Linked DNA regions of Actinomadura rubteroloni. The protein of the gene in region 1 interacts with the protein of each later gene in a pairwise test. Links are inferred from orthologs where the notes say so. Each region holds a gene or a part of one and is shown in the gene's direction. Other genes may lie near its edges.

Region 1 (3,164 bases):
CGATCTCCGTCCTGGACGTGGACGGGGGCCTGGCGGGCGGCGTCTGCGGCGGCCTCGCGGTGCTGTGCCTGCTGGTGACGGGGCTGCTGCGGCGGCCGTGGGGCGTCCAGGCCGGGACGGTCCTCCAGGTCGCGATCCTGCTGACCGGGTTCCTCGTGCCGACGATGTTCTTCCTCGGTGTCCTTTTCGGGGCGCTGTGGGCGACCTCGCTGTGGATGGCGCGCAAGGCCGAAGCCGTCCAGGCCGCCGCCGCCAATTCCCGAGCGGAAAACCCGTCCGGAAAAGACGCGCCGCCGCCCGGCGCGTGAATTCGCGCCGAATTCCGGCGCCCCCGGTCCCACCGGGCGCTCCCGGAGACCGGTAAACTTCGCGGCCGGAGGCGCGCCGCCCGTGCGGCGGCCCCGTTCCGGCCGCCGCGTCCGCGCGCCACTCCCATCCATCCGTTTTGAGGAGAACCACCCGTGTCCGAGCGCACTCTCGTCCTGGTCAAGCCCGACGGCGTCCGCCGCGGCGTCGTCGGCGAGGTCATCAGCCGGATCGAGCGCAAGGGCCTGCGGCTCGTCGCGCTGGAGCTGAAGCGGCTGCCCCGCGAGACCGCCGAGGCGCACTACGAGGAGCACGCGAGCAAGCCGTTCTTCGGCGAGCTGGTGGACTTCATCACCGGCGGGCCGCTCGTCGCGCTGGTCGTCGAGGGGCCGCGCGCCATCGAGGCGTTCCGCGCCCTGGCCGGGGCGACCGACCCGGTGAGCGCGACGCCCGGCACGATCCGCGGCGACCACGCGCTGGAGATCGGCGAGAACATCGTCCACGGCTCGGACTCGACCTACTCCGCCGAGCGCGAGATCAAGCTGTTCTTCCCCGAACTGGGCTGACCGCGCACCCTCCCGCGCACCCTCGCGCGCACTCCGACCGCGCACCCCGCCGCGACCGACACACGCGGGCCGGATCCGTCCGGCCCGCGTCTGTTTTACTCCGGCGATCCCAGGTCAACGCCGGTTTTTTGGGCGCGACGCACCGAATGGGCGGCTGACCCGGCCGCGCGTGGCACGTTACGATAGGGGGTGCCGCTCCGCACGCCCGCCGACATGAAGGGCTCCCTTTCTTCATGGGTAACAAGTTGTCGTTTCTCGGCCGTGACATGGCGGTCGACCTTGGCACCGCGAACACGCTCGTCTATGTCCGCGGACGCGGCATCGTCCTGAACGAACCCTCGGTCGTGGCGATCAACACCAACAACGGCAAGATCGTCGCGGTGGGGATCGAGGCCAAGCGGATGATCGGCCGCACGCCCGGCAACATCGTCGCCGTCCGCCCGCTGAAGGACGGCGTCATCGCCGACTTCGACGTCACCGAGCGGATGCTGCGCTACTTCATCCAGAAGGTCCACAAGCGGCGCCACTTCGCCAAGCCGCGCATCGTCGTCGCGGTCCCGAGCGGGATCACCGGCGTCGAGCAGCGCGCGGTGAAGGAGGCCGGCTACCAGGCGGGCGCGCGGCGGGTCTACATCATCGAGGAGCCGATGGCCGCCGCCATCGGCGCGGGCCTGCCGGTGTACGAGCCGACCGGCAACATGGTCGTGGACATCGGCGGCGGCACGACCGAGGTCGCGATCATCTCGCTCGGCGGCATCGTGACGAGCCAGTCGGTGCGCGTCGGCGGCGACGAGCTGGACCAGGCCGTCATCTCGTTCTCCAAGAAGGAGTACTCCCTGATGCTCGGGGAGCGCACCGCCGAGGAGATCAAGATGGCGATCGGGTCGGCCTATCCCGGCGGCGAGGACGAGCCGCACGCCGAGATCCGGGGCCGCGACCTGGTCAGCGGGCTGCCGAAGACGGTCGTGATCTCCGCCGAGGAGGTCCGCCGCGCGATCGAGGAGCCGGTCAACTCGATCGTGGACGCGGTGAAGACCACGCTCGACAAGTGCCCGCCGGAGCTGTCCGGCGACATCATGGACCGGGGGATCGCGCTCACCGGCGGCGGCGCGCTGCTCAAGAACCTGGACGAGCGGCTGCGCGAGGAGACCGGCATGCCGATCCACCTCGTGGACAACCCGCTGGACTCGGTCGTCCTCGGCACCGGCAAGTGCGTGGAGGACTTCGAGTCCCTGCGGCAGGTGCTCGTCCCCGAGCCGCGTCACTGACCTGCCCGGACGGAATTAGCGTCCGATTCGCCCGTTTCGGTTCGGGGACCCGGCGGGCCGGGAAAGAGATCAACGCGGCCCGGCTCGCCCGGCCGTTTCACGCATGCGAGGCTGTCCCGGCATGTCGTGCCTCCAGCGGTCAGACAGCAGTGGGATAACAGTGGGACAGCCGAGACAACGGGAGGACGGTCGGTGAACGACACCCGGCGGACCCGGTCGGTCCTCGGTGCGCTGATCGTCGCGGCCCTCGTGCTGATCACGGTCGACTACCGGGGCGGGGAGAACTCGCCGCTGCGCGGCCTGCGCGATCTCGGCGCGGCCGTGTTCGGCCCGGTCGAGCGCGCGTCGGCCGCCGTGGTCCGGCCCGTCGGCAACACCTTCGACGCGATCACCGACGCGCCCGACCAGCGCCGCCGCGCGGAGCGGCTGGAGCGCGAGAACCAGCGGCTGCGCGAGCGGATCCGCGCCGGGGCGATCGACGCCGGCCGCGCCCGCCAGCTCGACCGGCTGCTCGGCACCGCCGGGATCGGCGGCTACAAGATCGTCGCGGCGCAGGTCATCTCGGCGGGCCAGGGCTTCGAGGACACCGTCACGCTCGATGTCGGCAGCAGCAGCGGCGTCCGCCGGGACATGACGGTGATGAGCGCGGACGGTCTCGTCGGCCGCGTCACCCGCGTCGGGCCCGCGACCGCGACCGTCCTGCTCGCGACCGACGCGGCGTCCTCGGTCGGCGCGCGGCTGGAGGACACCAAGGAGATCGGGATCGTCACCGGACGCGGCCGGCGCGGCCTCGGCGACGGCGGCGCCACCCCGATGCGGTTCCAGCTCCTGGACGCGAACGCGACGCTGAAGGTCGGGCAGCGGCTCGTCACGCTCGGCTCGCAGGGCGACTCGCCGTACGTGCCGGGCGTCCCGATCGGGGTCGTGGACCGCATCGACCGTCCCGAAGGCGGGCTGAGCCGCACCGCCCACATTCGGCCGTTCGCGCGGTTCACCAGCCTGGACGTCGTCGCGGTCGTCGTCG
Region 2 (3,191 bases), on another replicon or contig:
GCACTGGCCCGCGACGGTGCGGATCGTGGTGCGCGAGCGCGTCCCGGTCGCCGCCTACCAGCGCGGCGGGCGCTACTTCCAGGTGGACACGGGCGGGTTCCCGGTGCGGGACGGCACGGCGGTCCCGGACGTCCCGCTGCTCACGGTCGGCGCGCCGTCCCCGACGGATCCGCCGACGCTGGCGGCGCTGCGCGTCGTCGGGGAACTGCCCGGCGGGCTGCGCGCGAAGGTCGCCGAGGTGTCCGCGCCGACCGTGGAATCGGTCACGTTGCGGCTGCGCGGCGGGCTCACGATCGTGTGGGGCTCGCCGGAGCGGGCGGGCGAGAAGGCGCGGCTCGCCGAGGCCGTGATGCGGACGCCGGCGGGGCGCGGACCGCGGACGATCGACGTCAGCTCGCCGGACGTGATCACCACCCGGTGACGGCCCGGCCCGTGTGTCGGGGCGAATACTGCGCCCGGATCGGGCACGCTTGAGCCTCGGACGGAAACGGCGGGTCCACCGCGCCGGCCGGGGCGCGCAGGCGCCCCAACCGGGCAACTCGTGCGGTCTGCGACACGCCGGTGCAGTTGGCGGCAGGTTAGTTGACCCTGGTGGAAGCCCGCCCTACTGTCCGTATCAGTCCTCAGGTTGACATAACTGTAAGCCTCACGTTGAGGGTGAGGGTTGGGCGACGGCCTCGGCCGCCGCGCTTCCCGAGCAGGCGACGTGGGCAATGGTCAGGAACACCGCGGCGGAACCGGTCCACTGGACCGCTTCCGACCGGTCGGCAGAGCGAGCGGAAAGGCCCCTCGTCGTGGCAGCACCGCAGAACTACCTCGCGGTCATCAAGGTCGTCGGCATCGGCGGCGGCGGCGTGAACGCCGTCAACCGGATGATCGAGGAGGGACTCAAGGGCGTCGAGTTCATCGCGATCAACACGGACGCCCAGGCGCTGCTGATGAGTGACGCCGACGTGAAACTGGACGTGGGCCGCGAGCTGACGCGCGGCCTCGGCGCCGGGGCCAACCCGGACGTGGGCCGCAAGGCCGCCGAGGACCACCGCGAGGAGATCGAGGAGGTCCTCAAGGGGGCCGACATGGTCTTCGTCACCGCCGGGGAGGGCGGCGGCACCGGCACCGGCGGCGCGCCCGTCGTGGCGAACATCGCCCGGTCGCTCGGCGCGCTGACGATCGGCGTCGTCACCCGTCCGTTCTCGTTCGAGGGCAAGCGCCGCGCGATGCAGGCCGAGGCCGGCATCGAGACGCTGCGCGACGAGGTCGACACGCTCATCGTGATCCCGAACGACCGGCTGCTGTCGATCTCCGACCGGCAGGTCAGCGTCCTGGACGCGTTCAAGGCCGCCGACCAGGTGCTCCTGTCCGGTGTCCAGGGCATCACCGACCTCATCACCACGCCCGGCCTCATCAACCTGGACTTCGCCGACGTCAAGTCGGTCATGTCCGGCGCGGGCTCGGCGCTCATGGGCATCGGCTCGGCGCGCGGCGACGACCGCAGCGTGGCCGCCGCCGAGATGGCGATCTCCAGCCCGCTGCTGGAGGCCAGCATCGACGGCGCCCACGGCGTGCTGCTGTCGATCTCCGGCGGGTCCGACCTCGGCCTGTTCGAGATCAACGAGGCGGCGCAGCTCGTGTCCAACGCCGCCGCCACCGACGCCAACATCATCTTCGGCGCCGTGATCGACGACGCCCTCGGCGACGAGGTCCGCGTCACCGTGATCGCCGCCGGGTTCGACGAACTGCTGCCCGGCAAGTCGGCCGCCGAGCCCGAACCGCGTCGGCTCCCGCCGCCGCCCCGGCCCACGCCGCCGCCGGTCGCGGCCACGCCGGTCAACCCGATCCCGAGCCGGATAGGGCGCGTCGAGCCGCCGGTGCCGCCGCAGACCATCGCGCAGGCCGCCGCCGCGCCCGTACCGGCGTCCGTCCCGGACGCCGAGGCCCGGCCCGTGAGCCCGCCGCCCGGCCGCCGCGAGCCCGAGTCGCGGCCCGAGCCGCCCGCGCCCGCCGACCGCGCGGACGCGGCCGAGCCCGACCCGGCGCCGTCCGGCGACGGGCCCGAGGGCACGCGGCCGCCCGCGCCGCGCCCGGCGGAGACGCCCGCCGGCCGCGCGGGGGAGGGCGACGGTCCGGCCGCGTCCGGGCGGGGCCGCCGTCCGGTCGTGTTCGACGAGGACGACGACCTCGACGTCCCCGACTTCCTGAAGTGATCACGCCGGTGCGGCTCGGCGCCGGGGTCGGCGCCGCGTTCACCGGCCGGTCGGGCGGCGTCAGCTCCGGTCCGTACGGCGCGCTGAACCTCGGCGGCGCCGTCGGCGACGACCCGCACGCCGTCGAGGCCAACCGGCGCCGCGCGGCGGCCGTCCTCGGCACCGACCCGGCGCGCACCGTCTGGATGCGGCAGGTCCACGGCGCGGAGGTCGCGCACGTGACCGCGCCCGAACCGGACCTCGCCGTGGACGCGATCGTCACGACCGTCCCGGGGCTGGCGCTCGCGGTGCTCGTCGCCGACTGCGCGCCGGTCCTGCTCGCCGATCCGGCGGCCGGGGTCGTCGGCGCCGCCCACGCGGGCCGGCCCGGGACGGCCGCCGGGGTCGTGCCCGCGCTCGTCGCCCGGATGGTCGACCTCGGCGCGGACCCGGCGCGCATCGCCGCGTCCGTCGGGCCCGCCGCGTGCGGGTCCTGCTACGAGGTGCCCGCCGCGATGCGCGACGAGGTGGCGGCGGTCGTCCCCGAGGCGCGCGCGACGACCCGGCAGGGCACGCCCGCGCTCGACATCCGCGCCGGGATCGCCGGGCAGCTCGCCCGCGCCGGGGTCGCCGACGTCCGGACGGACCCGCGCTGCACCCTGGAGACCCCGGACCTCTTCTCCTACCGCCGCGACGGCGTCACCGGGCGGTTCGCCGGGTTCGTCTGGCTCGCCGGATGACGCCCGAGGAGCGCACGGCCGAGCTGGCCGCCAACCTCGCCGACGTCCGCGCCCGGATCGCCGCCGCCTGCGCGGCGGCCGGACGGTCGCCGGACGACCTCACGCTCGTCGCCGTGACCAAGACCTTTCCCGCGTCCGACGTGCGGCTCCTCGCCGGGCTCGGGATCACCGACGTCGCCGAGAACCGCGACCAGGAGGCCCGCCCGAAGGCCGAGGAGACCGCCGACCTGGCGCTGACCCGCCACTTCGTCGGGCAGCTCCAGACCAA

Evidence for each region.
Region 2: the proteins of BTM25_RS11185 (region 1) and ftsZ interact in binary tests that used the Escherichia coli proteins (3 or more experiments, as listed by UniProt). The link is inferred for Actinomadura rubteroloni from one-to-one orthologs.

What each region holds. Positions count from the first base shown.
Region 1 is NZ_MTBP01000001.1:2,511,358-2,514,521, forward strand. The notes cover bases 271-3,122. They hold BTM25_RS11185 (rod shape-determining protein), read left to right. Parts: upstream 271-1,105; coding sequence 1,106-2,140; downstream 2,141-3,122. Other genes in these bases: BTM25_RS11175 (DUF4233 domain-containing protein), read left to right, coding at 271-308; ndk (nucleoside-diphosphate kinase), read left to right, coding at 462-872; mreC (rod shape-determining protein MreC), read left to right, coding at 2,333-3,122. Also shown: more of BTM25_RS11175, read left to right, coding at 1-270; more of mreC, read left to right, coding at 3,123-3,164. UniProt on the Escherichia coli protein: Forms membrane-associated dynamic filaments that are essential for cell shape determination. Acts by regulating cell wall synthesis and cell elongation, and thus cell shape.
Region 2 is NZ_MTBP01000002.1:345,139-348,329, reverse strand. The notes cover bases 121-2,999. They hold ftsZ (cell division protein FtsZ), read left to right. Parts: upstream 121-794; coding sequence 795-2,204; downstream 2,205-2,999. Other genes in these bases: BTM25_RS12965 (YggS family pyridoxal phosphate-dependent enzyme), read left to right, coding at 2,920-2,999; pgeF (peptidoglycan editing factor PgeF), read left to right, coding at 2,201-2,923; BTM25_RS12980 (cell division protein FtsQ/DivIB), read left to right, coding at 121-421. Outside these bases: more of BTM25_RS12980, read left to right, coding at 1-120; more of BTM25_RS12965, read left to right, coding at 3,000-3,191. UniProt on the Escherichia coli protein: Essential cell division protein that forms a contractile ring structure (Z ring) at the future cell division site. The regulation of the ring assembly controls the timing and the location of cell division.